One region of the Ensifer sp. Root31 genome, then DNA from elsewhere that is predicted to be linked to it. Evidence: predicted binding sites of a transcription regulator. Region 1 holds the regulator's gene; each other region holds the start of a gene.
The links. Region 1 encodes LexA, which represses DNA repair genes until DNA is damaged. Its sites were predicted from a motif close to TGTTCNNNNTGTGTTCNG; they were not measured.
Positions count from the first base shown of each region.

Region 2: a site for LexA is predicted at 777-794, ahead of ASD00_RS34550 (DNA polymerase IV). Genes of this name have one in related genera too.
Region 3: a site for LexA is predicted at 3,490-3,507, ahead of ASD00_RS37840 (PA0069 family radical SAM protein). Genes of this name have one in related genera too.
Region 4: a site for LexA is predicted at 2,023-2,040, ahead of ruvC (crossover junction endodeoxyribonuclease RuvC). Genes of this name have one in related genera too.

Region 1 is NZ_LMCO01000039.1:5,374-13,168, forward strand. Features, by position in the region: gene ASD00_RS27745 (DNA polymerase III subunit delta') at 1-559, opposite strand, end outside; gene tmk (dTMP kinase) at 556-1,236, opposite strand; gene ASD00_RS27755 (D-alanyl-D-alanine carboxypeptidase family protein) at 1,317-2,477, opposite strand; gene ASD00_RS27760 (septal ring lytic transglycosylase RlpA family protein) at 2,538-3,569, opposite strand; tRNA gene ASD00_RS27765 (tRNA-Ser) at 3,846-3,935, shown strand; gene ASD00_RS27770 (DUF4242 domain-containing protein) at 4,609-4,899, shown strand; gene ASD00_RS27775 (hypothetical protein) at 5,077-5,220, shown strand; gene ASD00_RS27780 (hypothetical protein) at 5,718-6,005, shown strand; gene ASD00_RS27785 (hypothetical protein) at 6,064-6,303, opposite strand; gene lexA (transcriptional repressor LexA) at 6,484-7,200, shown strand; gene ASD00_RS27795 (hypothetical protein) at 7,420-7,752, opposite strand.
Region 2 is NZ_LMCO01000066.1:42,338-50,132, reverse strand. Features, by position in the region: gene ASD00_RS34550 (DNA polymerase IV) at 1-773, opposite strand, end outside; gene ASD00_RS34545 (hypothetical protein) at 936-1,577, opposite strand; gene ASD00_RS34540 (DUF3572 domain-containing protein) at 1,580-1,852, opposite strand; gene ASD00_RS34535 (response regulator) at 2,009-2,380, shown strand; gene ASD00_RS34530 (PleD family two-component system response regulator) at 2,398-3,765, shown strand; gene rpmG (50S ribosomal protein L33) at 4,309-4,476, opposite strand; gene ASD00_RS34520 (MFS transporter) at 4,570-5,754, opposite strand; gene ASD00_RS34515 (NUDIX domain-containing protein) at 5,768-6,391, opposite strand; gene ASD00_RS34510 (DUF983 domain-containing protein) at 6,469-6,930, opposite strand; gene rnr (ribonuclease R) at 7,072-7,795, opposite strand, start outside.
Region 3 is NZ_LMCO01000067.1:193,385-201,179, forward strand. Features, by position in the region: gene ASD00_RS37825 (F0F1 ATP synthase subunit B) at 1-291, shown strand, start outside; gene ASD00_RS37830 (F0F1 ATP synthase subunit B) at 305-790, shown strand; gene ASD00_RS37835 (ribonuclease HII) at 1,166-1,816, opposite strand; gene ASD00_RS37840 (PA0069 family radical SAM protein) at 2,267-3,424, opposite strand; gene ASD00_RS37845 (glycosyl transferase) at 3,624-4,151, shown strand; gene moaB (molybdenum cofactor biosynthesis protein B) at 4,460-5,002, opposite strand; gene ASD00_RS37855 (4-(cytidine 5'-diphospho)-2-C-methyl-D-erythritol kinase) at 5,004-5,915, opposite strand; gene ASD00_RS37860 (tetratricopeptide repeat protein) at 5,923-7,755, opposite strand.
Region 4 is NZ_LMCO01000005.1:141,421-149,215, reverse strand. Features, by position in the region: gene ruvB (Holliday junction branch migration DNA helicase RuvB) at 1-689, opposite strand, end outside; gene ruvA (Holliday junction branch migration protein RuvA) at 777-1,394, opposite strand; gene ruvC (crossover junction endodeoxyribonuclease RuvC) at 1,467-1,979, opposite strand; gene ASD00_RS06845 (LLM class flavin-dependent oxidoreductase) at 2,151-3,152, shown strand; gene ASD00_RS06840 (HAD hydrolase-like protein) at 3,161-3,799, opposite strand; gene ASD00_RS06835 (YebC/PmpR family DNA-binding transcriptional regulator) at 3,993-4,739, opposite strand; gene ASD00_RS06830 (hypothetical protein) at 4,826-5,323, opposite strand; gene ASD00_RS06825 (MBL fold metallo-hydrolase) at 5,340-6,176, opposite strand; gene ASD00_RS06820 (multidrug efflux RND transporter permease subunit) at 6,472-7,795, opposite strand, start outside.

The DNA of each region.
Region 1 (7,795 bases):
GCGAACGGATGGTTGGTAATAGCTTACCCGGCGCGTGGGTCAGCACCAGGAACAGCGACCGACGCGGCGGTTCCTCGAGAATTTTCAGGATGGCGTTGGCGGCGTTCCGGTTGAGATCGTCGGCCGGGTCGATGATGACGATGCGCCAGTTGCCGGTGCCGGATGTCTGCGAAAAGAACTTGCCGGCCCTTCGCACCTCGTCGACGGTGATGGCACCCTTGACCCTGCCCGTCTTCTCGTCGACCGGCCGCGTCAGATGCAGAAGATTGTGCGATGCGCCGGAGGCCAATTGCCGGCCGACGATCGAGGCCGGGTCGGGATCCTCAAGCCTTTCGGGCGCAGTCGCGGGATCCGGGTGATTGAGGATGTGGCTGGCGAAGCGAAACGCAAGCGTCGCCTTACCGATACCCTCCGGCCCTTCGATCAGAATGGCGTGGTGTCCCTTGCCCGAACGGTAGCTCTGGGCCAGAAACGCTTCCGCCTGCTCATGACCAAACAGCCGGTCGTTCTGGACCGGCGCGATTGCCCCTTCAAGTACACCTGGCGCTTCCGACGTCATGGTGCGGACCCCGCATTCGAAGGCCCGGAGACTTCAGCGTTCGCAAGCAAGCTCTCTAGCAGGCCGAGCACCTCTGCGGCAATCGCCTCGGCGGATTGCGTCGCATCGATAACCCGGCACCTGTCCGGATCCGCCCGTGCGATATCGAGGAAGGCCTCGCGGCGCTTTTCATGCGTCTCAAGCTCTTCCTTCTCGAAACGATCCGGGCTGTCATCGCCGGCGCGGCGTTGGGCGCGCTCGAGACCGATAGTCGCCGGCAGATCGAAAATCACGGTCCGGTCCGGGACTACGCCATTGATGGCAACCCGCTCCAGCGTCTCGACAAAGGCCGGCTCCAGATTGCCGGTGATGCCCTGGTAGACGCGCGACGAGTCCATGAAACGGTCGCAAAGCACGATCGTTCCCCCAGTCAGCGCCGGCCGGATGACCTCTTCGACATGATCGCTGCGCGCCGCAGCAAACAGAATGGCTTCCATTCGGACGCCGAAGGCTTCGGCCGCCCCCGAAAGCAGCACATGGCGCACCGCTTCGGCCCCGACCGATCCGCCCGGCTCGCGCGTCGTCAGCACCTTGTGGCCGAGCGCGCGCAGAGAATCGGCGAGCAGGCGCAACTGGGTCGATTTGCCGGCCCCTTCCCCGCCCTCGAATGTTACAAACAGACCTTTTGCCAGCGGCACAATGCTTTCCTATATCGGCATGCGATTTGGCTCTGTTTAGCCGATTGGCCCACCCGATGAAACCGCCAGAACCGGTTTTGTTACAGCCAGAAGAAGAAGAGTTCCTGCAGAGCGTCGAGCGCGCGGCTCGCCAGTGTCCCTTGGCCCACTGCTCCCGCCGTCTTGACCGGAACCTCGCGTAGCAGCTTTTCGCCGTTCCACAGTCGGACGACACCGACCTCGGCGCCGGCTTCCACGGGAGCGCGCAACGGCCATTTGTAGACGACACGGGCCGTCAGGCGTTCCGGGTTGTTGACCGGCAGCAGCACATCAACCGGCCCACCAGCGACAAGCGCGACATGGGAGGCCGCACCGCCGTAGATACTGGCCTCGCCGATCGCCTCGCCATCAGCAAAAATTCGCCGCTTTTCGAACGCCGTCATCGCCCAGTCAAGCACCTTGCGGCTTTCCTCCGTACGCTCCTTATCGGTATCGAGCCCGCCCATCGCGAGATAGACACGCCGGTCGCCACGCTGCATCGATGCGGCCAGCGAAAAACCGTAGCCTTCGGCAAAACCCGTGGCGACACCATCGACCCCGAGTTTGGCCGCGATCAACGGGTTCTTGTTGCGCTGAAGGATCTTGTTCCACTCGAACTCAGGCTGGGCGTAGAGCCGATAGAGATCGGGGTGCGCCTCGTGCAGATGACGGGTCAGCGTCACCAGTTCGGTCATAGTGATCCGGTTCTGGGGATCCGGCAGACCTGTGGCGTTACCGAACGTGGCGATAGGCATGCCGAGTTCGCGAGCGCGGGCCGTCATCTTTTCGGCAAAGGCGGTTTCGCTACCGGCCATCCCCTCTCCGAGGATGATGCAGGCATCATTGGCAAGCTGAACGGCCACCCCTTGCAACAGATCGGCCACGCGAATGCGCGACTTCAGCGCAGCAAACATCGTCGAAGTGCCGGATGGGGCGCCGCCCGTGCGCCACGCGTGTTCGGAAACGTCGAAGGCCGTTTCGGCCGAAAGCTCACCCTTGGCGATGGCCTCGGCCACCACTTCCATCGTCATCAACTTGGCAAGAGAGGCGGGCGGAACCGGTTCGTTCTCGGCGCGGGAAAACAGAACGGTGCCGGTTTCGGCATCCACCAGCAGGATCTGCTTTGCCTTGGTGTCAAACGCCACCGGCGGCGTCTGAGCCGCTGCCGCACTCGCGAGCAACGCCGCAAGGCCGAACGTGACCGTAAGCATCATCAAGCGCATGGGAAACTCCGGTTTCCCATTGGGCATAGCAGCGTCATCAGAATGGTACAACGCCCCAGGTTACCTGAGCGAACCGGTTCTGCCTTGGCGCTTCGCATGGGCAACGATGGATTCAGGCGTAAGCGGATTGGTCTCGACCATGATCGCTTCAAACGGCGATTCCGCATCGCTTACCCGCACTTCCACATAGGCGGCCGCATAGGCCATGTTGCCGTCAGGCATCGGAATGTATTCCGGTCGCTCGCGCGGGATCGGCCCGATTTCCGGAAGCATGACGAACTCGCTCAGCGACGGCGGTGCTGCAAATTGCGGGACAGGTGCAGCCAACGCCGTTACCGTACCGGCGGTATCAAGGGACGATTTCGGCGGAATGACCAGCGTTCCCAACTGGTTGCGCATCGGCTCATTCGAGGCGACCATCACGCCGGTTGCGATCTGGCCCTCCGGCATGACGCCCGGACTGCGGTCGCCCTTCGTGACATAGGACGCCATGAGATAGGGCATGTCGTTGCCTTCAAGCGGTGCGCGGCCGACATATTGCACCCGAACCTTGGCACTGCCCTTCTGCTTGATATCGAGCAAATCGGCTGTCTTCGACGAAACGTCGATGATGCGGCCATATTCATAGGGACCGCGATCGTTCACACGAACGATGACGGAAGTGCCGTTTTCGGTGTTGGTGACACGCGCATAGCTCGGCAGCGGAAAGGTCGGATGCGCGGCGGACAGATGAAGCTTGTCGTAGACTTCGCCATTGGCCGTCAGGCGACCATGAAAGGCCGAGCCGTACCAGGACGCGACACCGGTCTTGTTGTAACCGAAATCTTCCTTCGGCTGGTACCACTTGCCCTTGACCTGATAGGCTTTGCCGACCTGAAAGCGGCCGCCGCCCTTCGGAATATTCTTGCCGGTAGCGACACGGGGGCTCGCCTTCACGCCATAAACGGACTCAGCAAAGTATTCTTTGCTTCTCGACTTGCTCTTCTTGATACTGGACGTCGATCCGCAAGCCGCAAGCGTTGCGCAAAGCACAGGGACCGCCGCAAGGCGCAGTCCCTTGATCAGATATGCCGCATTTTTACTGGATGTCATCTGTCCCACAACATCATTCGAATAAGCCGTACTCGAAACCTTCCACTCGTGCCCCCAGCGGAAATCTCGGCGTCCCGAAACGGAACAGTCGATTAATCATGACAGCAACAAGGCAAAATTGCGAACCGACGAATGGCTGACGGCTCGAAATCTCCAGTTATGGTTTACGAATGGTTACCCGGACAAAATGGGCAGCGGATGCGCCAAGAAAATCTTTCCGCCCACGCATGTTAAATCTTGCAAAGCAGCAAGGCTTCGCGCAATAACGCCCTGCCCGGAGGAGTGGCCGAGCGGTTTAAGGCACCGGTCTTGAAAACCGGCGTGCGTGAAAGCGCACCGTGGGTTCGAATCCCACCTCCTCCGCCATGGCTGTCTCATTTTTCGCCACCCATTATTGCGCTCGGTCGCCAAGTGAATGCTTTGGCGGCGAACGCATACAAGTTTTGCGAGTATTCCCCGATCATAGCCGCAGCATTGACGGCGCTTGCAAGGCGGTGGCTCGACCCGCTTGCCATCCCAGATAATTTGAGGGAAAGTCTGATTCCGGCCCATCGAGCCCTGGGCGATCTCCCAGAACTAGAGAAAACCATGCCTCTTAAATATTTGACGACAGCCGCTTTTCTCGCGCTTCTTGCGCTTGCCGGATGCGCAAGCACCGGCGGCAGCAACACGACCTATGCGCAGTGGCAAGGTCCAACACCTGTACCCGATCCGTCTGCGGCGAGTCCCGGCGGTTTCCGGCTCAGCTACTAACTTGCGCTAGTATACGCGTGTCGGACGGAGCGCATCGCGCGCTCCCATCCCCGGCCGCGCGATTCCAGTCGCATAGAGCTATTGGCCGCGAGATATTGTGATCGCGGGGCGATACAGGCGCCCATCGTTTGATCGGACGCCAGTCCCGGTGGAGCCCCTTCCGCTGCTTGATCCTATACTTCCAGGGAAATCGTCGTGAATCGCCGCATCACCGGTGGAAAGTATTGACTTCAATTATATTAGATATTCTTGATATTCAGTCCTCCAACAACCGAGGAACTGAACGATGCCCACCTACATCATTGAACGCGACGTCCCAGGGGCCGACAAGCTCAACCAGGACGACCTTTGCGCATTATCGGCAAAATCCAATGCTGTCGTCGCCGATCTTGGCGTACCATATACATGGATCACCAGTTATGTCGCCGGCGACAAGATTTACTGCGTCCACGAGGCATCAAGCGCCGACGTCATTCGCGAACATTCGGAACGCGCCGGATTTCCGGCGAACAAGATAACCGAAGTTGCTGCCGTCATAGGGCCTGCGACAGCATCCCAGGGGCGCAACGGTAAGTGACCGAAGCGACGTTATCATCGCAGTGCCCGGACACCGGGCACGAATGCGCGACGCAACGCCGGCAAAACAGTGATCCACCGGCACCGTCATTGACTTACGGCGGTATCAATGCAGGCTGGTTTGCCGGCATTCGGCGCCCATGCAGGGTTCCCCGGCACACCTTCCAAGGAGACGATCATGGCAAAAGGTCAAGTGCGAAGTAACCGCGAGGTTAGAAAGCCAAAGAAGGACAAGACTGTCAAAGCCGCCGTTGTGACGGAAGGCTCACAGGTGAAGCTGGCCGGCAGCAGTTTCTCCCTGGGCAAGAAAGACAAGAAGTAAGACGGTCGGCTTTAACCTCTCGAACTAACGACACGAGAGAGATATCCGTCAGTGGCCAGTCGAACTGGGGTGCGCAACGTCTCCGCGACATCCCGGCGCGACTGGTCGAGCACCCGCGGTCAGATGCCGGTTTCGTAGCGCGTTTGAACGTCGTATGTATTTGGCTGGAGATGCGAAGATCGCTACAGGCGGATGCCGCTGGCCACTCGCACTCCATTACGGCGTCCAACATCATCGGAAGCATTTGCGGCGGGTATTGTTGATCAGCTGCCAGCGCCACGCTTTGAGGCGGGCGCCGGAAAATCGAAAACGCCAACGCACCTCACGCCAATCTTTGTGCCTTCATTGCCACAGCTTGAGCACCAGTGCTCGCCTTTCGCAAAGAACTGTTGAACACGGCACAGTGCCCGGCATGCTTGCTGGACTTCGGAACGAAAGCACGGTTCACATCGTTAACCAAACCATCGCCGCCACCTCTGATCTAGTGGACGTTCACCGTGCTTGCAGCCTTGCTTATCGCCTCGATTATCGCATCGCCTAACATCGCCCTCAGCGCTGCCACGGTCGACGACCTGCAAGCCGACTTCGAAACGGCCGTGCCCTGCCAGCAGATAGACGGCCGGAACGTTTGGAAGGGAACGATCGCCTACTACATCCAGTCCTTCGTCTATCAAGGCGACACGCCGGTCGCGACCGAAGCGGCCGACGCTGTGCTGCCGGAGGACAACTCCGCGGAAACCGTCAAGGAATTCGAGGACGCCTGCTCCGCGACGCAGCCGGCCTGATTCAGGCCTCCTCTAGCAGATCGCCCATCGATATTTCTGCTGATCCCTTGATGGCAGGCTATTTCCACTGCGTCCCATCGGCCGCGGCGCAACCGTGCGGCGGGTGTCCGTTGCCAAATGTCAGCTTCAGCCGGTCACAACCCCATTGATTGAGCGGCCCGGGCATCGCCGCATTCAACGCGATACCAACTTCGTCAAACGGGCTCTGCTTGTTATCCACGTATTGATACCAGCGAAACCCAAGGATCGCGGTCGCGGCGACAACGATGGTCAGCAAGATTTGAATCAGCTTCGTCATTAAACCCTCATTCCATAAACGGAAGGAGGCATATCAGCCTCGCGCGGCGCGTGCAGCGACGAGTTGGTCAATCTGCGCTTGATTGAACCAACATTCACAGAATTTTAGGCACTTGCGGAACACATATGGAACAGATAGTGTCTGTTCTTGATTTGTTTCACGCCTCTGGAGCGACTTGCCATGCTGACCCGCAAGCAACAGGAATTGCTTCTTTTCATCCATGAACGAATGAAGGAGTCCGGTGTACCGCCGTCCTTCGACGAGATGAAGGATGCACTCGACCTGGCATCCAAGTCGGGCATTCACCGGCTGATCACAGCGCTCGAGGAACGCGGCTTCATACGCCGGCTTCCCAACCGCGCCCGAGCGCTCGAAGTCATCAAACTGCCGGAAGCCTATGCTGCGAGCGCGCAGCCCCGTCGCGGGTTTTCGCCGAGCGTCATCGAGGGTAGCCTTGGCAAACCGCCCGCCCCTGCCCCCGCGGCGAAAACGCTGCCGGTTGCCGACAACAGCTCCGTGTCGGTTCCAGTGATGGGCCGCATTGCCGCCGGCGTGCCGATCTCGGCGATACAGAACAACACCCACGACATTACCGTGCCGCTCGATATGATCGGCAGCGGCGAGCACTACGCCCTTGAAGTGAAGGGTGATTCGATGATCGAGGCCGGCATTTTCGATGGCGATACGGTGATCATCCGCAATGCCACCACGGCCAATCCCGGCGATATCATCGTGGCACTAGTCGATGACGAGGAAGCAACGTTGAAACGCTTCCGGCGCAAGGGCGCTTCAATTGCTCTAGAGGCCGCCAACCCGGCCTATGAGACGCGCATCTTCGGGCCTGACCGGGTCAAGATTCAGGGCAAGCTCGTCGGCTTGATCCGCCGCTACCACTAAGCCCGTCTCACGCCAGCGCAATTCGAGGAAAAGTGCGGAGCGGTTTTCCGCCAGGAAATGCGTAAAAACAAATAGATAGAGCGCCTAGTGACTCCGTTTAAACCGGAAACGCTCTAGCCGCCTTCATGCCGGCCAGCCGCTCTCTTACTTCAACGTCTCGCCACATAGGGTAGCGAGACGGAGATTTTCGGATCGAGTGTTTTTCACGCTCGACGGATTTTACTCGTGAATCGAGTACTCGCCCAACTCGCAGAGATCCTGCTTGTCTTCAGTCGTGTCGAGACCGGAACCTTCTTCGAATTCAAAGCGCATGTCGTATTTGCAGACATCACGTCCGTCGGCGATGGTAATTTCCATGCTTTCGCCCGGATTAAGCACCTGCCGCCCGAAGACGTCGTCTTCCCACTGATCAACACCGACCGGCGATGTGTAGAAGTTCGTCAAAACGGCATTCGTCTTGTTCTTAAGCTGAAAGACGAGATCCTCAGCGCTTGCGGTGGCCGTCGTTACGGCAAGAATGGCAAGAGCAGTCAGGGCGATCTTATATTTCATTTTATGTCTTTTCCTCCATTGTTGGCTTTGTTTGACACTACCT
Region 2 (7,795 bases), on a different contig from region 1:
ATGGTGCCGTAGCGGCGCATGAGGTCGGCTTCCTCCATCGTCTGAAGCTGACCGATCGTGCGAATGCCATCGCGCTCCAGCGTGGCGGCGAACGCCTTGCCGACGCCCCAGATCAAGGTCACCGGCCTTTCTCTCAGGAATTCGAGCGCCTCGGCCTGGCCGATTACCGAGAAGCCGCGAGGCTTCTGCAGATCGGAGGCAACCTTGGCGAGGAACTTGCAGTAGGAAAGGCCGACGGAGACGGTAATGCCGATCTCCTGTTCGACACGGCGGGCAAAGCGGGCGAGGGTGCGCGCGGGGGGATCGTGGTGCAGCCGTTGGGTGCCGCTGAGCTCCAGGAAGGCCTCATCGATGGAGAGCGGCTGCACCAGCGGTGTCAGCTCCTGCATCAACGTGCGGACCTCGCGGCCGACGCGAACGTATTTTTCCATCTCGGGCTTGATCACGACCGCCTGCGGGCAGGCCTCAAGCGCCTTAAACATCGGCATTGCCGAGCGCACGCCGTGAATGCGGGCGATGTAACAAGCCGTCGAGACGACGCCGCGCTTGCCGCCGCCGATAATCACTGGCTTGTCGGCAAGCTCCGGATTGTCCCGCTTCTCGACGGAGGCGTAAAACGCATCACAGTCGATATGGGCTAGAGTCAGGTCGTAGAGCTCGGCATGACGCAACAGACGGGGGCTGCCGCAGGCAAGGCAGCGTCGCGCCGTCGCGGTCTGTTCCCTGAGGCAGTCACGGCAGAAGCCTGGAGTTTGAGAACCACTGTCGAGCATATCTGGAACAAATGTTGAACATTGGGACTTTACGCTCTACGCTAACGAGTCTCAAGGGAGGCCGCGTTGGAAATTGCCTTGCATGTCAGGTTGCCGACGCCAAGCCGCTGGTCGGATTTTGCGCGTCGTCTTGCAGGTCTCGATCTGCTGGTCCGGGTGCCGCTATCGCTGGAAATGCGCGCGAATGGCATTCGCAGCGTCGACCCAGTCGCTAGCAATGTGAACGCAGTCCGCCGGTTGAGGCGCGAGCGCCCGAAACTCGGCGTTCGCCATCAGATTGATCAGCAGGCAGGATGGCGCGTGCTCCTGCACCGATTGCAGGTTGCGCGCGATATCGTCGATGAAAACAACGGGAAGCGCCCGTCCGGCATGCAGGCGCTGAACGATCGGCCCTTTGGGTTCCTCGGATGCGAGCAGTGGATAGGGAAGATCGAGCCGGTCGAGCAGAGCACGACGCGCGGCCGCATGGCGCGGTGGCATGGCCGTCAGGAAGACGATGTCAGCCTGCTTGGACAATTCACGGAGAGTCTCGACAACGCCGGCAGTCGGCGTCTGCCAGCGATCCTGCGTGGCGTAGAAGGCATCGAGCATGTCCTTGACGTCAGCCTCGCTCGCTGCCCGCTCCGTTGCGCGATGGATGATGTTGCCGGTCAGCCGGAAGGAGCGCGGCAAGAGGACGTGGTCGCGGCTTTCGAGAAAGGACCGGAATGGATCCAGGAATTCGAGCACGACTTCATCGATGTCGCTGATAACAAGCGGGCGGTTGCTAAGGCGGATTTCATCTTCGAAGACGGTGTTGCTCAAGCTCAGCTGTCCTGCAGATCGGCGGCGCCGGAAAGCTTCTCATGCGCACGCACGACATCCTGCGGGGCTGTCCCTGTTGCATCGCAGAAAGCGATCAACGTTGGTTCGTGGTCCATAAGAAAGGCGATGAGCCCACCCATGCAGCCCGGCTCGCCGATCGCGTTGCGCAGGGAGGACGGGTCCGTGCCGGTCAGCGCCAGAAATCGGGACAGCAGGTCCGGCTCGCCGGCAAGCCAGGAGAGAATGTCGATGGCGATTTCGTCGGCGCTCTTCAATGTCTTGGCCTCCTACTGTTTTTACGCCCGGAATTACCTATTTTTCAACCAAATAGGTTTATCGGTGAACTTGAGGAAATGGGTCGAGTCGTTGGTTCTGCAACTTAGATGTCTTGAGAAGACTTGCAAGAAGACGACGGACAGCAAGGGATCGACATGCCCAAACAGGTAATGATTGTTGAGGATAACGAGCTGAACATGAAGCTCTTCCGAGACCTGATTGAGGCTTCCGGCTACGCGACGATCCAGACGCGCAACGGTATGGAGGCGCTCGAGCTGGCGCGGAAGTATCGCCCCGATCTGATTTTGATGGACATTCAGCTGCCGGAGGTCTCCGGGCTCGAAGTCACGAAGTGGTTGAAGGAAGACGATGAGTTGCACGTCATCCCGGTGATCGCCGTGACTGCCTTCGCCATGAAGGGCGACGAGGAACGTATCCGTCAGGGCGGATGCGAAGCCTATGTTTCAAAACCGATTTCTGTGCCAAAGTTTATTGAGACGATCAAGACCTACCTTGGCGATGCCTAACTGGCGGGAAAATTGATATGACTGCGCGCATTCTTGTTGTCGATGACGTGCCTGCCAACGTTAAGCTTCTCGAAGCGCGTCTGCTCGCTGAGTATTTCGATGTGCTGACGGCGGGTGATGGCCATACGGCGCTGACGCTCTGCGAGACGACACCGGTCGACCTGGTGCTTCTCGACATCATGATGCCCGGCATCGACGGCTTCGAGGTCTGCGAACGTCTGAAGGCCAATGCACGCACAGCACATATTCCCGTCGTCATGGTGACGGCACTCGACCAGCCGTCCGATCGGGTTCGCGGGTTAAAGGCCGGCGCCGACGATTTCTTGACGAAGCCGGTCAACGATCTTCAGTTGATGTCGCGGGTGAAGAGCCTCGTCCGCCTGAAGAACGTCAGCGACGAATTGCGGCTGCGGGCCCAGACGGCGCAGACTATCGGCCTGCAGGAACTGGCCCGTCAGGACCGTCCGGACGAGCCGGGCAATATCCTCCTGGTCGACGGCCGCGGCTCCTCTCAGGAGCGGCTGCAGCGCACGCTCAAGCCGATTGCCGATGTCTCTGTTATCTCCGACCCGCAGGCGGCGCTGTTCGAGGCGGCCGAGAACAATTTCGACCTCGTCATCGTCAACGCCAACTTCGACGATTACGATCCCTTGCGATTGTGCTCGCAGTTGCGATCGCTGGAGCGCACACGTTTCATTCCGATCCTGCTGATCACGGAGCAGGGCAATGACGAGATGATCGTGCGTGCGCTCGATCTCGGTATTACCGACTACATCATCCGGCCGGTTGATCCCAATGAGCTTGTTGCCCGCTCGTTGACCCAGATCAGGCGCAAGCATTGCAACGACATGCTGAGAAAGAGCGTGCAGCAGACGATCGAGCTGGCGGTCACCGATGGCCTGACAGGGCTGCACAACCGCCGCTATCTCGACAATCATCTGAAGCTGCTGCTCGATCGTGCGGGAGCACGCGGTCGCCCGTTGTCGATCTGCATGACCGACATCGATCGGTTCAAGCAGGTCAACGACACCTATGGTCACGATGTTGGTGATGAGGTGTTGCGCGAATTTGCCAACCGCATCCGCTCCACCGTCCGCGGCGCCGATCTGGCCTGCCGCTTTGGCGGCGAAGAGTTCGTCGTGGTCATGCCCGACACACCGCCGGAGATGGCGGCCGCCGTTGCCGAGCGGTTGCGGCATATCATCGAGAGTCAGCCATTCTCGATACCGCATGCGGACGGCGCGCTGGTCATCACCGCGTCCATGGGCATTGCCGGCCTGAAACTGGAAGGCGACACGACAGAAGCTTTGCTGAAGCGCGCAGATATGGCGCTCTACCAGGCGAAGAACGAGGGTCGCAACAGAGTGGTGGCGGCTGCAGCCTGACGGAAAGAACCGAGCCTGTCACCACCTGCTGGTGGCTTGATGAAATTCCGGATCCCTCTTGCGATATGCCTTTAAAGTTGTATTCTCCGCCGCAACGATGCTACCGAGGGGTTTGGTAGCGGCGGCGCGCAAGCATTTACATGTGCCGATGTGATACGGAATTAACCATGCGCCGAGCGACACCGCTTCGCGCATTAAGAATTCATTGATTTTTTTCTATTTTCAGGTGATGCTGATAAATGCGGGGGCATAGCTTCCATCAGCTTCGGTTACCCCATGATGCTCAGGTCCGCCGCATCTCCTGGGTCGTGGGGTCGGTCGGTTGGCTTTTGACACCTGCGGAATCCTCGTGCCGCGGTCAGTAGCCAGCCGACCCCCATTCAAAGCGCTGTTCCGGAAGGGACAGCGCTTTTTGATTCTTGCCTGTGCGCACACGCAGGCGGGACGGCCTCCGAACAGTCGGCGGCCGCTTCTTGGCGCACCAACGGAAAGGGGCGCCAAACCTTGCGGTTGGCGCCCCTTGATCCCACGAAACGTCAGATCTTACTTGATCTTGGTTTCCTTGAACTCGACGTGCTTTCTGGCGACCGGATCATACTTGGTCTTGGTCATCTTGTCCGTCATCGTACGGCTGTTCTTGGTCGTGACGTAGAAGAAACCCGTGTCGGCTGTCGACAGCAACTTGATCTTGATGGTGGTGGCTTTTGCCATGGTCGTCCTGCCTTTATGAAATTGAAAGCCGTGGACAACCGGTTGCGGGCCACGGGCAAGGTTGGCGCGAAACTACAAATCGCGGCCGAAAAGTCAAGACCGTTTTGGATTCAAAACGATCCTTACAACCGAAAGCGCGACGTAAAGGCCGAAAAACCCGGCAATCGCCCAGGCAAAACCGTTGTTGCCAGCCACATCCATCGATGCGCCGATCACCTGCGGCCCGGCCACCGTGCCGACCGCATAGGAGAAAACGAACGCCGCATTGGCCGCGGCAAGGTCGGAGCCCTGCAGGCGCGAGCCGAGATGGCTGAGGCCGACCGTGTAGAGACCAGAGACGCAGCCCCCCCAGAACAACAGAATGATCGCCATCAGGAACCAGCTTTCCACCAGCATCGGCAGACAGAGGGCGCCAATGAGGCCGATAACGGTCATGGCCGTCAGCAATGTGCGCTTATCCTTGATCTGGTCTGACAGCATGCCGAGCGGAATCTGGAAGATGAAATTGCCGATGCCCATCACGGTCAGCAGCAGCGCCGCCTGTGATTCGGTGAACCCCGATCGTGTCCCGTAGACCGTAAAGAGCGACAACCCGCCCGATTCGACCGCGCCGAAGATGAAGACGGCGGCGGTCGCGGTCGGCACCAGGAAGATGTAGCGCATGAAATGGCGGTCGGGCTTTTCGTCGATGACAGGGCTCTCGTCCCGCGCGAGGAAGATTGGCACGGCCGCGAGCAGAATGACACCGGCGCCGACCACGAAGGGCAAGACACCCTCGCTGCCGAGGATCGAGAAGAGCAGCGGCCCGCTCAGGAAGCCGAGGGATAGAACCGTGCCGTAGATGCCGAGGACGAAGCCCCGTTTCGCTGGCGGGGCGGTGGCGTTGATCCAGAATTCGGAGAGGATGAAGAGTACGGTAATGGCGCCATGGAAGACGACCCGCAGCGGAAACCAGAGCCAGAAGTTGGTAATGTAGTAAAAGCCGAAGGCGCTGATTGCGGCGAGCAGGACGGCCCAGAGCATCGTCGGCGCAACACCGTGGCGATGGGCGAATTTGGTCGTGAAGGAAGCCGCGACCATGGAGGCCACGCCGGCCATCGCCGAATTGAGACCAATCAGCGTCGACGAGATGCCGCGGTTCTCCATGATGCTCGAAAGCAGCGGTAGGCCGAGGCCGATGGCGATGCCGACGGCGCTGATGGCGGAGACCGCCGCGATCAGCGACGGCCAGTGAATTTCCTCAACCGGTGCTGGGCACCCGGGCGTCGGCTGTGACATGCGACGGTGGTCCTTAGAGAAGCGTGCGGATGAGCCGCCCACGGCGCGCGAAATAGAAGGGCACGGAGCGCTCATAGGGTAGCGTCGGGTCCGTGTTAAGGCCGCTTCTCAAATCCGAAAGGATGATTGCGGTTATCTCCGGTATCCGGAGCGAGGGGAGGTCGTTGACATCGATCCACTGCAAATCCTGGAGCTCCCGGCTTTCCAGAACCCGTGATGTATCGACTTCGGCTTCGTCCGCGAAGATCGCGAAGAAGCGTGTATCGAACCGCCTCGAGTGTCCCGGAGGAGTAATGGCCCGAGCCATATAGCGCAAGTTTGCGAGATCTGGAAGAAAGGGCAGTGGCGCTTCCGCCTTTGCATGCGGCGTGCCCAAGGGAACACCGGCTTCCTCGTAGAGTTCTCGGAGCGCCGCCAGCGCCAGTGCTCTTGCACGAGAGTCGCTTACGGGTGCCCCCCGGACGCTTTTCAGCGCCTGCAGGACGGCGGGGTTGAGATCACTGGAGAACGCGAGGCGATGGTCGGTCGGGTCTCGGCGCCCGCCGGGAAAGACATAGAGATCGGGCATGAAGACATGCGCACTGCTGCGCCGGCCCATCAGCACGCGTACGCCGTCGCCGGAGCGGTCGAGCAGCATGATCGACGCTGCGTCACGCGGCCTTGCGCGCCGCTCAGGCGTGTCGGGGGCCAAGGTGACGCTTTCGCGTCCTGACGTCATGCGGAGGGATCTCGCACAGGCAGGACGTCCTCGGGCGTGTCCTCCTGTCCACCGAAGCCGTGCATCCTCAGCGCCCATTGCAGGCCGATGACAGCGCCCTTGATCGGCTGCAGCAGCGCAAGCGAACTGATCAGCGTAATCGGCGTCCAGATGGCAAGGTGCTGCCACGTCGTCAGCGGCAGGATCAAGTCGGTCATCATGTAGCCGCCAAGCACCAGATGGCCGACGATGGTGACGACGATATAGGGTGGAAAGTCGTCGGCGCGCTGGTGGTCCATACGCTCGCCGCAGGCCGCGCAGGCATCGACGGCTTTGACATAGCTGCGGAAGAGCTTGCCGCTGCCACAGGCCGGGCACGTGCCGAAAAAGCCGCGACGCATGGATCGACCGACGGGACGTTCATCGGCTGCATGACCACCGAGGTGAAGCGTTTCCTTGTCCGTTGCCATCATCTGCATTCTCTCCTTGTCGAAGCCGCCGGCCACATGTCGTGGCCTAAAGCGCATCGCGATCTTTCAGATCCGCTTGCTGCGCTTTAAGCTCTTGTTTTTGCGCATGCCGTCATCGCAAAAGCGATGAACACTTTTGCGCGACATGCTCTAGCGCTTTCCGCGCGGCGGTCGTGTACCCGGCGTCTTGCGCGGGCTCGAGCGATCACGACGCCCCGATTTGTGGAAGGAGCGCGTGGCGGTCGGCATTTTCCGTCCTTCGCTGATCATCTCGAAGCGAAGCGCGCCGGCAAGCGGTACGGCTTCGACCAATTTGACCTGCACCTGATCGCCGAGACGAAAGCCGAGACCGGTCTTTTCGCCGGAAAGGGCCTGATGCGCTTCATCATAGATGAAGTAGTCTCGTCCGAGCGTAGATATAGGTACGAACCCGTTGGCGCCATAGGCCGGCAGGGTGACAAAAAGTCCCGCCTTGGTGACGCCGGCAACACGGCCTTCGAATTCCTCGCCGATGCGGCCGTTCAGATGATGGGCGATCAGCCGGTCGACAGTATCGCGCTCGGCGGCCATGGCCCGGCGCTCGAAGGTCGAGATCTCAGCGGCGATATCGTCGAGCACCGCCTCTTCCTGCGGCGTGAGACCGCCTTCGCCAAGACCGAGCGAGGCGACCAGCGCTCGGTGCACGATCAGATCGGCGTAGCGCCGGATCGGCGAAGTGAAATGCGCATATTTCAACAGGTTGAGGCCGAAATGGCCGATGTTCTCAGGGCTGTAGATCGCCTGGCTCTGGGAGCGCAGCACCATCTCGTTGACCATGGTTTCGAACGGCTTGCCTTCGGCCTTGGACAGGATGCCGTTGAAGTGGTTCGAGCGC
Region 3 (7,795 bases), on a different contig from region 1:
TCCTATGAGCAGGATTTGGCAACTGCCAAGGCCAAGGGTCATCAGATTGCAGACGGCGCGCGCGAAGCTGCCAAGTCCAAGGCTGTCGCCGACCGCAACGCTGTCGAAGCCGATCTTTCCAAGAAGATCGCCGCTGCGGAAGACCGCATCGCCGACATCAAGGCCAAGGCACTCGCAGACGTCGGCGCTATCGCCGAGGAAACTGCAACGGCCGTCGTCAAGCAGCTCATTGGTGGCACCGTCACCAAGGCTGAGATCGTCGCTGCCGTCAAGGCATCGGCCGTTAACTGAGGAGCACTGAACCATGCATCTTGATGCGACCTTCTATGCCCTCGTCGGCTTGATCCTGTTCTTCGTCCTGATTGCCTACCTCAAGGTTCCGGGCATGATCGGCAAGGCGCTCGACGGACGCGCCGACAAGATCGGCAACGAACTGGCGGAAGCCAAGCGCCTGCGCGAAGAAGCCCAGGCCCTCGTTGCCGAATACCAGCGCAAGCGCAAGGATGCCGAAGCGGAAGCTGCCGGTATCGTTGCCGCTGCCCAGCGCGAAGCAGAAATGCTGACCGCCGAAGCCAAGCAGAAGACGGAAGAATTCGTCACCCGCCGGACCGCGCTGTCGGAACAGAAGATCAAGCAGGCCGAAAGCGACGCGATCAACGCCGTTCGTTCGGCTGCCGTCGATCTGGCCATCAGCGCTGCCGAAAAGATTGTTGCTGCCAAGGCTGACGCCGGCGCCCAGAGCGAGCTGTTCAAGAAGGCACTTGGCGAAGTCAAGTCGCGCCTGAACTAAGCCTCGGCTGCAAGATACGATTTAAAGGCCCCGCCACGTGCGGGGCTTTTTGTTTTTGGGATAGCCTTGGGTGATGCGTGCGAGCGCCAGTTCGGGATGTCTTCCGTGACGTCCGGAACCTGTTTGGGCTCGATAAGGGGGGAAACCCCGCGGAACGCCGGCCGATGGTCAGGGGCGGGCGGCGGATTACCGCAGATGCGGTGACCGGAGCGGCTCGGCAGGGGGCGGAGACATGGCTACAGCAAAGCCTGCCGCGTCACCGCTCGTCTGTCTCCGTCTATGACGCGCTGCGCCGTCAAGCGCACCTTCCGGGGGGGCCGCCATCGGCATCGGTTTGTGTCGATCCAGACGGCGAGGTTTCAACGATGCCGAACGTCAATCCTTGCGCAGCGGACGGAAGCTCATGCGATGCAGCGGGCAGGGGCCCTTGGCATCGATTGCCTTGCGATGCACCACTGTCGCGTAGCCGGCATGAGCCGCAAAGCCGTAGCCGGGGTGAGCGACATCGGCCCGTTCCATCATCCGGTCGCGCGTCACCTTGGCGACGATCGATGCCGCGGCGATCGAGAGCGAGCGGGCGTCGCCCTTGACCACCGCCTTGGCGTGACAGCCAAGACCGGGCGGAACATCGCGGCCATCGACCAGCACGAAACGCGCGGTCAGGGACAGGCCGTCGACGGCCCGTCGCATCGCCTCGAGGCTTGCCTTGCGGATATCGATGGTATCGATCGTGGTGGCCGAGGAAGAGGCGATGGAAACGGTGGCGGTTGCCAGGATCTCATCGAACAGCCGTTCGCGCTCAGCGGCGCTCAATTTTTTGCTGTCGTTCAGGCCTTCGGGGATGGCATCCGGGTCGAGGATGACCGCGGCGGCAACGACGGGTCCGGCAAGCGGCCCTCGGCCGGCCTCGTCGGCGCCAGCGACCGGCCAGGCGCCGTCCCTTCTGGCAGCCAGTTCAAAGCTGAAATCGGGCGCAAGGATAATATCCGGGAAAAGGGGAGAATCGGTCGATCTGCGATGTGACATGCGGCGAAACTCGCATGATCGACCGATTCTCTTCAAGTCCCCCGATCTGAGTGCGGCGGCAGCCGGGGGGTATGCCAGCGTCATCCTGATGAGGCACGGAGGAGACGCCGGAATTCAATTCTGTCGCCGCGCGCCAGATATGACGCGCGAGGGACGCTGCTCGCATGAACTTGCGCCGTGACCTGCTTCCCAAATCGCAGCCGATCCAGGGAACCGGGCGTCTCAAGACCGATGCCTGCCCATTCCGGCCAACCATTGAGGTTATTTTGCCTTCAGGCCACACCTCGCATTCCTGACCTGAGCGGTCGAAAACTCCACTTCTCCAGCGACATACGCAATACCGATTGCCGCTAGGGCGTTCCGATTTAGACGGAATCGCGGAACGCTCTATCTCCTTGTTTTTACGCATTTCCTGACGGAAAACCGCTTCGCACTTTTCCTGGAAATGCTCTAGAGCAGCGATAGCTGGACGCCGGTTCCGAGTGGCGGCACGAAAATGTCGTCGCGCAACTGTCGACGATTGAGGTTGAGACCGAGGCGTTTGGCCGCAAGTTCAAACCGGCGGCCGATCTGCCAGGCATAGGGACCGGCGCCCTTCATGCGCTTGCCGAACTCGGCGTCATAATCCTTGCCGCCACGCATCGAGCGGATAAGCGACATGACGTGCCGATAGCGGTCCGGATAGTTCCGCAGCAGCCAGTCGCGAAAGAGCGGGCTGACCTCCAGCGGCAGGCGCAGCAGCACATAGGTCGCTTCCAGCGCTCCTGCCGATCGGGAGGCTTCCAAAACCCGTTCGATCTCATGATCGTTGAGGGCCGGGATGATCGGCGACACCAGCACGCCGGTCGGAATGCCGGCTTCGGTGAGGGCGCGCATCGCTTCCAGTCGTTTGGAAGGGGTCGAAGCACGTGGCTCCATCGTACGCGCCAGCTTTCGGTCGAGCGTCGTCACCGAAATGCCGACCCGTGCAAGTCCCTTTTCTGCCATCGGTGCAAGCAGATCGATGTCGCGCGTCACCATCGCCGACTTCGTCACGATCATGACAGGATGGTTGGCGGCCTGCAGCACTTCGAGGATCTGGCGCATGATCCGCCATTCCTTCTCAATCGGCTGGTAGGGATCGGTGTTGGTGCCGATCGCAATCGGCCTCACCTTGTAGTCCGTGCGGGCGAGCTCGCGCTCCAGCAGGCGTGGGGCGTCGGGCTTGGCAAAGAGCTTCGCCTCGAAATCGAGGCCGGCCGAAAGCCCCATATAGGCATGTGTCGGACGGGCAAAACAATAAATGCATCCATGCTCGCAGCCGCGATAAGGGTTGATCGAGCGATCGAAGGAAATGTCGGGAGAATCGTTGCGGCTGATCACCGAGCGCGGCTTTTCCACCTGCACCTCGGTCTTGAAGGGAGGCAGGTCCTCAAGGCTCTCCCAACCGTCGTCGAAGACCTCGCGCGCCTGCGGCTCAAAGCGGCCCGACATGTTCAGTCCGGCACCCCGCCCGCGGCGACGGTCATTCTCGATCCTGAGACCGGTCCCGCTCATCAATGCTTCGGCAACCTCTGCCGTGTTGGCGGGTGCAAGCGCACCCTGCCTGATCTGAGACAGCTCTTTCATCGGAATCTCCGAGGGATCACCCGTTTGATCCCGTTTTGTTCTGATTATTTTCCTATCGCGAAAACAAGAACAATTCAAGAACAAAAATCGCGCGTGCTGAAACGAGAGCGACCGGCATGACTTGGCGATCGGACAAATCGCGGGCGCGGTCATGCCACGCGGATGTAGCATTTTACGCTGCAATGCGGTAGGAACAGCTATGCTGACGATCATCATGGAAACACGTGACAACGAGGCGGAACTGGCACAGACGCTGTCCGTGCTCGTGGCAGGCGCCGTCGAAGGTTTGGTCAGCGATGTCATCATCCTCGATCATGGCTCGAAGGACGGGTCGGTGCGCGTGGCAGATGCCGCCGGCTGCCGTTTCTGCGTCGATTGGGATCTGGGCGAAATCGTGCGCTCCGCGCGCGGCGAGTGGCTGATGCTGCTTGAGCCCGGTGCTCGGCCGATAGGGCGCTGGGTGGATGAGCTCGTCGAGTATGTGTCGCTTCACAAGGGGCCGGCCCGTTTCTCGCCATCGCGAATGCACCGCAAGCCGTTGCTGCATCGTCTCGCGCGGCGCGTAAAGCCGCTGGAGGCGGGCTTCCTCGTGCACAAGCGCGACGCCTTGGCGATCGCGCGCGGGAAGATGCCGCTGGGCGAAATGACGAATATCCGCGCCGTTCGAAAGCTTGCGACGGAGCTTGTCCCCGCCTGGGTCGCCGTTGACAGCAGGCAGAGCGCCTAGAGTAAATTCGCTCCAACAAAAAAGGTGCCTGTCCTGCGGACGGCACCTCCAAGCGGCTACCAAATTTCCTTGCTAGCAAAGTCTTGTCCGAGCGACCGGGCGAGCCGCGCGTCGTATGTTTTTGTTCCCATCGCTTGGGGGGACATCGGCGATGGGCCGTCTTTGCTCCGGTCGAAGGATTTGCTCGGATCTCGTTGCGATCCCTCAATACGAGCTGACGTTGGAAGCTGTAGCAGGCGGTTGCGGGTTTCGCAGTTCCCCAGGGAACAGGCTTGTCTCGCGGCACAATTGGGTCGCCGATTGAGGCGTCAGCCCCGTTTCAGATGCTCGTCGAGCCGCGGCATGATCTCGACGAAGTTGCACGGCATGTGCCGGTAGTCGAGTTGTTGCTTGAGAATGCCGTCCCAGGCATCCTTGCAGGCCCCGGGGGACCCCGGCAGGACGAAGATGAAGGTGGCGTTGGCGACACCGCCTGTCGCGCGCGACTGAATCGTCGAGGTGCCGATCTTCTCGTAGGAAATCCGGTGAAAAACTTCGGAGAAGCCATCCATGCGTTTCTCGAACAGCGGTTCGAGCGCCTCCGGCGTGACGTCGCGGCCGGTGAAGCCTGTTCCGCCGGTGGTGATCACCACGTCGATTGTCTCGTCGAGCGTCCAGGCCTCCACCTGATCGCGGATCCTTTGCCGATCGTCCGGCACGATTGCGCGTGCCTCCAGACGATGACCGGCGTCGCGCACCCGCGCCTCAAGCGTGTCGCCGGATTTGTCGTCGGCCAGCGTGCGCGTGTCGGACACTGTCAGTATGGCGATGCCGACGGGGACGAAAGGGCGATTGTCATTGATCCCGGCCATTCTATTTCCCTCTGCCCACGGTTCTGCCGGCGAGAACGTACCATTCAGGATGGGCGGCAGAAAGAGTGTAGGCGGCGCGCTGCGCGCTTTCGTCGCTGTCGAACAGGCCGAAGCAGGTGGCGCCTGAACCGGACATCCGCACCAGCGCGGCTCCGGTTGTTGCCAGCGCGCCGGAGACGTCGGCGATTACCGGCTGCAGCCGGCGCGCCGGCGGCTCCAGGTCGTTGCGCATCGCCGCCATGGCCGAAAGCCAGGCCGCAGGGGAGCCGAGGCCATCCGGGATCACAAGCGGTGGGTTGTTCTTCTTTTCCAGCGTCCGGAAGATCACCGGCGTCGAGACCGCGACCAGAGGATTGACCAGCACGATCGGGAAGGAGGGAAGCTCAATGGCAGGGGTGATCTCTTCGCCGATGCCACTGGCAATAAGCGACCTGCCGTCTAGGCACATTGGCACGTCGGCGCCGAGTTTCAGCGCCAAGGCGGCGAGCAACGCCGGTTCGATGCCGGTCTTCCAGAGGTCGAGAAGGCCGCGAAGCGTTGCGGCCGCATCGGCGGACCCGCCGCCGATGCCCGAGGCGATGGGCAGGTTCTTTTCGAGATGAATGTGGACCGGGCCGGTGTCGACGCCCTGCGATGCCAGAGCCTGGCGCAGCAGGTCCCGCGCCTTGAGCACGAGATTGCCATCCTGGTCGTCACCCGTCGTCGACAATTCGGCGGCGAATGGCCCGGACAGAGTGAAACGGTCCTGCTCCGACGGAGTCAGGCCGATCCGGTCGCCGCGATCGGCAAAGGTGACGAGACTTTCGAGAAGATGGTGGCCGTCGGCCCGTTGGCCGACGACATGCAGTGCCAGGTTGATCTTGGCGGGCGCCGCCCGTGTCAGCGCGAAGCCCGCAATCTCGCCTTGAAGCATGCTGTGATCAGGACTTCTTGTCCGGCGCAGGCGCCTCCGGGGTGACCTTCTTCGGCGCTGTTTCCTTGGCGTCGGCAGAGGCCGGAACCACTTCCTTAAGCGCCGGCAGGCCGTTTTCGATCTTGGCCTTGATCTTCGGGATCTCTTCCTCTTCGGGCTTCAGCTCAAGCGTCTGGGTCCATTGGAACACGGCTTCCAGCTTGCGGCCGACGCGCCAATAGGCATCGCCGAGATGGTCGTTGATGGTCGGGTCGCCGGCCATCAGCTCGGCTGCCTTTTCAAGCTCGACCACCGCATCGTCGAAGCGGTTCATGCGGAAATAGGCCCAGCCGAGCGAATCGACGATGTAGCCGTCGTCCGGCTTCAACTCGACCGCCTTGCGGATCATGTCGAGCCCTTGTTCCAGATTGATGTTCATGTCGACCCAGGAATAGCCGAGATAATTCAGCACCTGCGGCTGATCCGGGTTGAGTTCCAGGGCCTTGCGGAAGCTCGGCTCGGCCTTGTCCCAGAGTTTCTGGCGCTCATAGGCGATGCCGCGCTGGAAGAACACGGTCCAGTCGCTGCGCTTCGGCACAGGGCCGATCGCGTCGACGGCGCGGTCGTAAAGCTCGCCCATCTCCTTGTAGTCCTTGGCATCGGAAAGCACGCTGCCATAGGCGAGATAGTTGCGGATATTCTTCGGGTCGACGTCGATCAGCGCCTTCAAGTGCTTCTTGGCTTCATCCACCTTGCCGATGCTGGCAAGGCTGAGGCCAAGCTGCAGCTCGGACAGGCGGCGCATCGGCGAAGCCTCGGGCACGCTCTGGTAAAGCTCGATCGCTTCCTTCGGCTTTTTCAGGTTCTCGGCGATGCCGGCAAGCATCACGAGAATGTCGGCGCTGTCAGGGTCGAGACGACGCGCCGTCTGCAGATAGAGCGAGACGATGTCTTCGGCGCCTTCACGGTTGAGCGCGCCGCCGATGGAAAACAGCACGGCTGCCGCACCCTGCGATGCGTTCTTAACCTGCTGCTCCTGGGGTAGGCCGGTCTCGATGTTTTTCCGAAGTGCCTCGAGCGGGGTGTAGTTGTTGACCATGTTCTCGCCGACGGCGACCGTGTCGAGCGCCTTCTGTTTGTTGCCTTCGCGCGCCTCGAAGCGCGCCAATGCCTCGACCGCCCGCATGAACGTGTCAGGCGCAGCACTGCCGCCTTCGCGATCGAGGATCGCGTCGTTGAGCTTGGCGCGAGCGGTGGCCTTGTCACCGGAAGCGATGGCGATCGCGCCGGCATGATAATTCTTGAATACGCGGAACCAGTCCGGTCCTTCGAGACCGTTGACCTGCGCCAGCGCCTCTTTGGGCTTGCCCTGGCCGAATTTGGCCCAGGCCGAAAGCAGGCCGTTCATCAGCCGGTCGAGGTCGTTCGGGCCATCATAGTTCAAGAGCTTCTGCGCGTTGCGGTATTCGCGCTTGCGGATCGCCTCGATCGCACGGATGACGGTGGTGATGCGCTCGACAGCGGGATCGGATTTCAACTGCTCGGCGATCTTGGCGCCATCGTCGAACTTGCCGGCCATCAGCAGGGTGATCATCAGCCGCTGCTTGACTTCGTTGTTGTTCGGCTCGAACTGCAGGGCGATGCGGTAAAGCTCGTTGGCTGCGGCAAAGTCACGGTCCGTGTCGGCCGTGCGGGCAGCCAGGAACGCACCTGCAAAGGTGTTGACGGACGTGATGTCGAAAGGCTCGGTCTCTTCGACGGCGGCCTTTTCCTCGGCGAAAGCCTGGTAGCTGCCGCTGACCGAGGCAAGAGCCATCAGTGCAGCGCCGCTGAGAAGGCGGAGGATCGTCTTTTGCCGCATGTCAAACCTTTCATTGCCGATCTCTCGGCCTTGCGCACGA
Region 4 (7,795 bases), on a different contig from region 1:
TCACGCACGCGACGCAGCAGGCGGCCGGCGATCCGCGGCGTTCCCCGTGCGCGCCGCGCAATCTCGCGTGCGCCGTCGTCGGTCATGCCGAGCCCCATCAGCCGGGAGCCGCGGCGCACGATCGATTCCAGTTCCTCGACCGTATAGAAATTGAGCCGCACCGGAATACCGAAGCGGTCGCGCAGCGGCGTCGTCAGCAGGCCGAGACGGGTGGTTGCAGCGACCAGCGTGAACTTCGACAGATCGATCTTCACCGATCGCGCCGCCGGTCCCTCGCCGATGATCAGATCGAGCTGGAAGTCTTCCATCGCCGGATAGAGGATTTCCTCGACCGCCGGGTTGAGCCGGTGGATTTCGTCGATGAACAGAACGTCGCGCTCTTCGAGATTGGTCAGGAGCGCTGCCAGATCGCCCGCCTTGGCGATAACAGGCCCGGAGGTCGAGCGGAAGTTGACGCCCAGCTCCTTGGCCATGATCTGCGCCAGCGTCGTCTTGCCGAGACCGGGCGGCCCGACGAACAGCACGTGATCGAGCGCTTCGCCGCGGTTCTTCGCCGCTTCGATGAAGATCTTCAGGTTGGCGCGGGCTTCCGCCTGGCCGGTGAATTCGTCCAGAGACTGCGGACGCATCGTCGCATCGAGATCTTCGCCGCGCTTTTCCGGCGTTATCAGGCGTGCGGCTTCAGTCATCCATCCGTTCCAATCGATCGGGCATTCTTGCGCGTGGTGTTAAAGAGAATGCCCGTTTTGCATCGGCCGGCACGACAACGCAAGGAATCATCGCGCCAGCTCCTTGAGGCCAAGCCGGATCAGCTTGGCGCTGTCGGCGTCCTCGCCGCCGTTCTTCAGCGCCGCGGCAACCGCATTTGCAGCCTGGTCGCGGGAATAGCCGAGGTTGGTCAACGCCGACACCGCGTCTGAAACCGGCGCCGAGGCAACACCCTCGCCAAGCTCCTGCTTGAGGCCGATCGTGCCGGACATTTCGCCGGCAAACGCCGGTGCCTTGTTTTTCAGTTCGGTGACGATGCGCACCGCCACCTTCGGGCCGACACCCGGCGCGCGCGACACCGAGGTCTTGTCCTGTAGCGCAATCGCGTTTGCAAGCTCGCCCGGCGTCAGCGTCGACAAAAGAGCGAGCGCCACCTTGGAGCCCACCCCCTGGACGCTCTGCAACAGCCGGAACCACTCGCGCTCCAGCGCCGTCAGGAAGCCGAACAGCTTCAACTGGTCCTCGCGCACATAGGTCTCGATAAACAGCACCGCCGCCTCTCCCGCCGAACCGAGCTTCGACAATGTGCGCGCCGAACAATGGGCGACATAGCCGACGCCATGCACGTCGAGAACGACATGATCCTCGCCGATTTCGTCGATAGTACCCTTCAATTTGCCGATCATGTGGCGTCGTCTCTCATGGATGGATTGCGGGATGATCGGACCGACCATCGGAAATTAACGGCACCAGCGCAACTACCCCATCAGGGCCGCAAGCCGGCTGGTCACCGACAGGCGGTTGTGCGCGTGGCAAATGGCAATCGCGAGCGCGTCGGCAGCATCGTTGCCCTTGAACTCGGCCTTCGGCATCAGGACTTTCAGCATCATGTGGATTTGCTGCTTTTCACCGTGGCCGACACCGATGACGGCCTTCTTGACCGCGTTCGGCGCATATTCGGCAACCCTCAAGCCCGCGCGCGCCGGCACCAGCATGGCGATGCCGCGCGCCTGCCCGAGCTTCAGCGTCGCCGTTGCATCCTTGTTGACGAAGGTCTGCTCCACCGCGGCCTCGTCTGGCTGATAACTGTGCACGACTTCCGCCAGGCCATCATGCAGCTGGCAGAGCCGCGAAGCGAGATCCATGTCGCCATCGGATGTCACCGTGCCGGAGGCGACGAAACGCAGCGAATTGCCAAGCGTTTCGATGATGCCCCAGCCGGTACGGCGGAGGCCCGGATCGATGCCGATGATGCGAATCGTGGTTTGCATGAATTTCACCCTATGCTGCGTGTCCGGACGCTGCCAGCAAAAAGTGAACAAAACAAAAACATCCACATGAGGCAAGCGCGGCTGTCGGAAATCTCAAGCGCTACCCTTGGATTGAGGAATTTTGACCTTACATAGCCATTCAATCAATTTCGCTCAATAAAGGCCTGGCTCATGGCGACTTTCTCCGTCCTCGATCTCTCCCCGATCACCGAAGGCGGCAGTGTCGCCCAATCGCTCGAAAACTCGAGGCTCTTGGCGCAGGCGGCCGAAGAAAACGGCTACAAGCGCTTCTGGCTGGCCGAACATCACGGCATGAAGGGCATTGCCAGCGCGGCGACCTCGATCGTCATTTCCCACGTCGCCGCAGGAACGAAGACGATCCGCGTCGGCTCCGGCGGTATCATGCTACCGAACCATTCGCCGCTGGTGATTGCCGAGCAGTTCGGCACACTTGCCGCCCTCTATCCCGGCCGCATCGATCTCGGGCTCGGCCGCGCGCCGGGCACCGACATGCGCACCGCCCAGGCGCTTCGCCGCAATATGGAGGCGAGCGCCAACAACTTCCCCAATGACGTCGTCGAACTGCAGGCACTGCTCGGCCCCGTCGCCGAGGATCAGAAGATCATCGCGGTTCCGGGTTCCGACACCAATGTGCCGATCTGGCTGCTCGGATCGAGCCACTACAGCGCCCATCTCGCCGGCATGCTCGGTTTGCCCTTTGCCTTTGCCTCGCATTTCGCGCCCGACATGCTGCTGTCGGCGCTTGAGATCTATCGCGAGCGCTTCACGCCTTCGCAGACGCTCAACAAGCCGCACGTGATGGTCGGCGTCATGGGCGTGGCAGCTGCCACCGACGAGGAGGCGAACTACCTCTTCACGTCGATGCAGCAATCCTTCGTCGCCCTGCGGCGCAACGCCCGCGGCCGGTTCCCGGCGCCGGTGGCGTCCATGGATGGGCTATGGAGTTCGGATGAGAAGATCTTTGTCGATCACGCGATGTCCTATGCCATCGTCGGTGGACCGGAGACCATCCGCAGAAAGATCGAAACGTTCCTTGACCAAACGAAGGCGGACGAACTGATCATCTCGATGCCGATCTTCGACATGGATGCCCGGCTCAAGTCGCTTCGGCTTTTCGCCGAGGCGCAGCAGGAGCTTGCCAAGGCGGCCTGATCAGTTGGTCAGCCCCGCCCCGCGACCCGAAAGGCCGGCAGGATCTCGTCGATGCGATCGAAGAAACGATCCGGCCCGAGCGATTTCAGGAACGCCGGATCGGCGTAGCCCCAGCCGACGGCGCCCGCCGCAATGCGTACTTTGCGGGCTGCCTCGATGTCGCGAGCCTCGTCGCCGATCGCAAGCATCCGCGAAGGATCGATGCCGGCAAACTTGACGACCCTCTTGAAATGCTGCGCCTTGCCGAACAGTGTGGCGCCGCATTCGAACAGGTCGATAGCGCCAGCGGTCTCGCCCAGCGCCTTGCGAACGGCCGCTTCGCCATTCGAACTGACGACCGCGATGCCGATGCCAGCCGACTTCAGCGCCGTCAGCATGCCCGAAACGCCGGGGAAAAGCTGAATGGCCCGAGCCTGGGCGGCCATTTCCTGCCGCATGAAAGTGGCGATCTGCGGCAGTTTCCACATCGGTACGCCGAGATGCGCGATGATCTCGCGACTGCCCATGGCGCGCAGCCCCTTGAACTCCTCGACCGTGAGCTGGCGAAACCCAAAGCGCGCGGCGGCAAGGTTGCTCGCCGCCATGAACAGCTCCGCCGTATCGGCGAGTGTACCGTCGAAGTCGAAGATCGCGAACTCATACGTCATCAGTCACATCCCATCGGTGACGCCCAAAGAAAAACCCGTGCCCTTTAGGACACGGGTAGATCAAGACGTCTACAGCGCAGTGCGTCCGATTGGACGCGCAAAGGTCGCTGTAGCACTTTGAATTGCTGCATGTTTTTGTCCCTAAATCGGATGGGACTTAAGGAGACATGCAGTAGGCCTGAAAAAATCCGGATCAGGCCGAAAGCTTCGCCATGACCTCATCGGACACTTCGAAGTTCGAATAGACGTTCTGCACGTCGTCGTCGTCTTCAAGAATGTCGATGAGCTTCATCAGCGACTGCGCCTTCTCCTCGTCAACAGGCACGGTGTTCTGGGCTTTCCAGATCGCATTGACGGTTTCGGCTTCGCCGAGCGTGTCTTCCAGAGCCTTGGAGACTTCGCCGATCGCTTCGAAGCCGCAGATGATCGTGTGGCCGTCCTCGTCGGTGGTCACGTCGTCGGCACCGGCTTCGATCGCCGCTTCCATCACCTTGTCGGCGTCGCCGACCGAAAGCTTGTAGGTGATCTCGCCGACACGGTCGAAGGAGAAGGAAACCGAACCGGTTTCACCAAGCGCGCCACCGGCCTTGGTGAAGGTCGAGCGGACGTTGGAGGCGGTACGGTTGCGGTTGTCGGTCAACGCCTCGACGATAACAGCGACGCCGCCCGGGCCATAACCTTCGTAACGGACTTCTTCGTAGTTCTCCGCGTCGCCGCCGGAGGCCTTCTTGATCGCACGTTCGATGTTGTCCTTCGGCATCGATTGCGCCTTGGCGTTCTGGATCGCCAGACGCAGGCGCGCGTTCATCGACGGATCGGGCATGCCGGTCTTCGCCGCAACCGTGATTTCGCGCGCGAGCTTGGAAAACATTTTCGAGCGCACCGCATCCTGACGGCCCTTGCGGTGCATGATGTTCTTGAACTGTGAATGGCCAGCCATGGCACCCTCTGCATGCATGAATTTGAATGGAATGGGGCGCCTTATAGTTTTATTGCCGCTTTCCGTCCAGCAGGGGGCGTTTCTTTTCAGTTGGCGGAGATGCGCCCGCGACTGAGAACGAAGGCATGGCCGTCCTCGCGGCGGCAGGAAAGGCCCGTTCGTTCCGAGATGCAGGAAAAGGGCCCGCCCTGCCATGTCGCCCTATATTCGAGGATCGGCCCGGCCGAACAGCAGCTCGGATCTCCGACCTCGCGATTGATCGTTGCCGCGCCGGCCCGTCCGAGCGTTGCCCTGACGTAACGCGGCGCGATGATATCGCAGGCGAGCTCCGGCCCGCCGTCGGCAAGCTGATAGGTCGGCGTGCCGCCGGGGGGTGTGTAGATGCAGCCGATATTGCCCGATGGCATCACGAACTCTTCCTGCTCGGCAACGGGCGCGACAGTCGCCTGGGGAACAGCTTGCGGGTGCTGGGTGTCGGGAGGCGGCATGCGCGGCGCAGGCGCGCCTCCAGCCAGAGCCGCCGTTACCAAAACCATTGTTGAAAAGGACAGAAACGCAACGACGCCGGCTGCAAACGATCTCATTGGGCAATCCCGATGTTCAGACGCCCTGGAGGATATAAATCAGCGGTTTGCTTGGCAAGGAACGCAGCGAGACTTTGACGCTCGCTCCGGTCGCGAAGCTCTTGTCGAAATCGTCGCCGAACATGTCGAGGAAGGCGTCGATCGGGGGACCGCGCCGATGCATCGGCAGGATAAGCGCCGCGCGCAGCCGCGAAACGACGCGGCTCATGCTTTCGGCCCCCATCGTCAGCCCGCCATCGACCGGCACCATCAGCACATCGAGCCTGCCGATCTGCCGGTAGTGGCTGTCATCGAGCTCGTGGTGCAGATGGCCGAGATGGCCGATGCACAGACCCGCCACCTCGAAGATGAAGATGGAATTGCCATCATGCTCCATCGTCACGGCGCCGGAGCGGATGTCCGTGGTGACATTGCGGATATAGGCATCGCCGACGACGAGGTCGTGCCGCGCCGGCTCGCCGTCTTCACCCCAACCATGCAGCACCGTGCGGATCGCCGGATCCGGCGTCAATGTGTAGTGGCTGGAATGCGCCTTGTTCATCGTCACCACGGTCGGCGGCGCCGACGGACGGAACCAGCCATTATAGTCCGTGGCGATCGACACGCCGCCCGGCGTCTCGATCAGAAAGGTCGAGTGGCCGAGATAGCTGATCGTCACTTCACCAGCGGCCGTCTGCCCCTTCGTTGCGGCGGCCGGTGTAAAACTGGCGAACGCGGTCTGAGGCAACGCCTCGGCGATCGCCTGGCATTGGCTCACTTGTGCGGGCGCTGCCTGTGCATGCGCGGCCGACGGCCAGAAGGCATGCAGAAGCCAGATGGCGGCAAAAGTGTAGGCAAGGTAGCGGAGCATCATCCATCACCTTTCACACCGCGCACGCATGACCTGTGCTCAAGCCCATTCGGCTTGGGTACAGGTCATGCGGCCGTTTGAGAGTATCGGCAGCGAACACGTCAATTCGAGAAACGCTGCCGTCACGGGCGAAAGGAGGATTGTGCAAGCGCGCCGTAACGTCCAGCGACAAAGCTGCGTCAGGCACTCACGTTTGCGTCATTGTGCTGGCATTGCGAACAGCGTCGCGCGTCCTGTTCACAGCGAAACGCCCCGGCGCTGCCACCGGGGCGTTGGATCACAAGCAACAGCGCTCGTGTTACTCGGCCGGCGTCGCCATCGGCTCGGTCGCCGCAACCGGCTTGCGCCGGCGGAACGAACGCAGCGTAACGTAGAAGACCGGCGTCAGGAACAGGCCAAGGAAGGTCACGCCGAGCATGCCGGAGAACACCGCCGTTCCGAGCGACTGGCGCATTTCGGCACCGGGTCCCGTGGCGATCATCAGCGGCACGACGCCGAGGATGAAGGCGAAGGCAGTCATCAGGATCGGCCGCAGACGCAACTGGCTGGCCTCGACCGCCGCTTCGATCGGTGTTTTCCCCTCATCCTCGCCCTGGCGGGCGAACTCGACAATCAGGATCGCGTTCTTCGCCGCAAGCCCGATCAGCACGATCAACCCGATCTGGGTCAGCACGTTGTTGTCGAGCCCCCGTAGGAAAACGCCGATGAGTGCCGAGAGCACACCGAGCGGCACGATCAGGATGATCGCCAGCGGCAGGACCCAGCTTTCATACTGCGCTGCCAGCGCCAGGAACACAAAGACGACCGACAGCGCGAAGATGAAGACCGCGGTGTTGCCCGTCTGGCGCTCCTGGAAGGCGAGTTCCGTCCACTCGAACGATGTGCCTTGTGGCAGCATCTGGGCCGCAAGCACCTCCATCTTGTCGAGGCTCGTGCCGGTCGAGACACCCGGCGCCGGGTTGCCCTGCAACGGTACCGAGACATACATATTGTATCGCTGCACCAGGGCGGGACCCGCAGTGTCGCGAATCTCGACCAGCGTGCCCATGGGCACCAGTGCGCCGGTGGCAGAGCGGACCTTCAGCGCCAGGATGTCGTCGCGCTCCAGACGGTACTGCTGGTCGGCCTGTGCCCGCACCTGATAGACGCGGCCAAAGGCATTGAAGTCGTTGACATAGGACGTGCCGAGATTGATCGACAGTGCCTCGAAGATATTCGGGATCGGCACGTTCAAGGTCCTCGCCTTGTCGCGATCGATCGCCAGGAAGTATTGCGGGCTCGACGCCGAGAACGTCGTGAAGACGCCGGTCAGCCCCTCGGTCTGGTTGGCAGCACCCATCATCTGGTAGGCCAGCCCCAGCACGCGGCGCATGTCGGCACTCTGCCGGTCGACAATCTGCATTTTGAAGCCGCCGGAGTTGCCGATGCCACGCACCGACGGCGGGGGAACGGCGATGATGAAGGCCTCCTGGATACTTTGCAGGCTGCCATAGAGTTGGCCGATGATCTGGTTGGCGCTCTCGCCGTGCTTGAGCCGCTCCTCGAAGCTCTTGAAGGACGCGAAGATGACACCGGCATTGGACGCATTGGTGAAGGTCGCGCCGTTGAAACCGGCGAAGGCG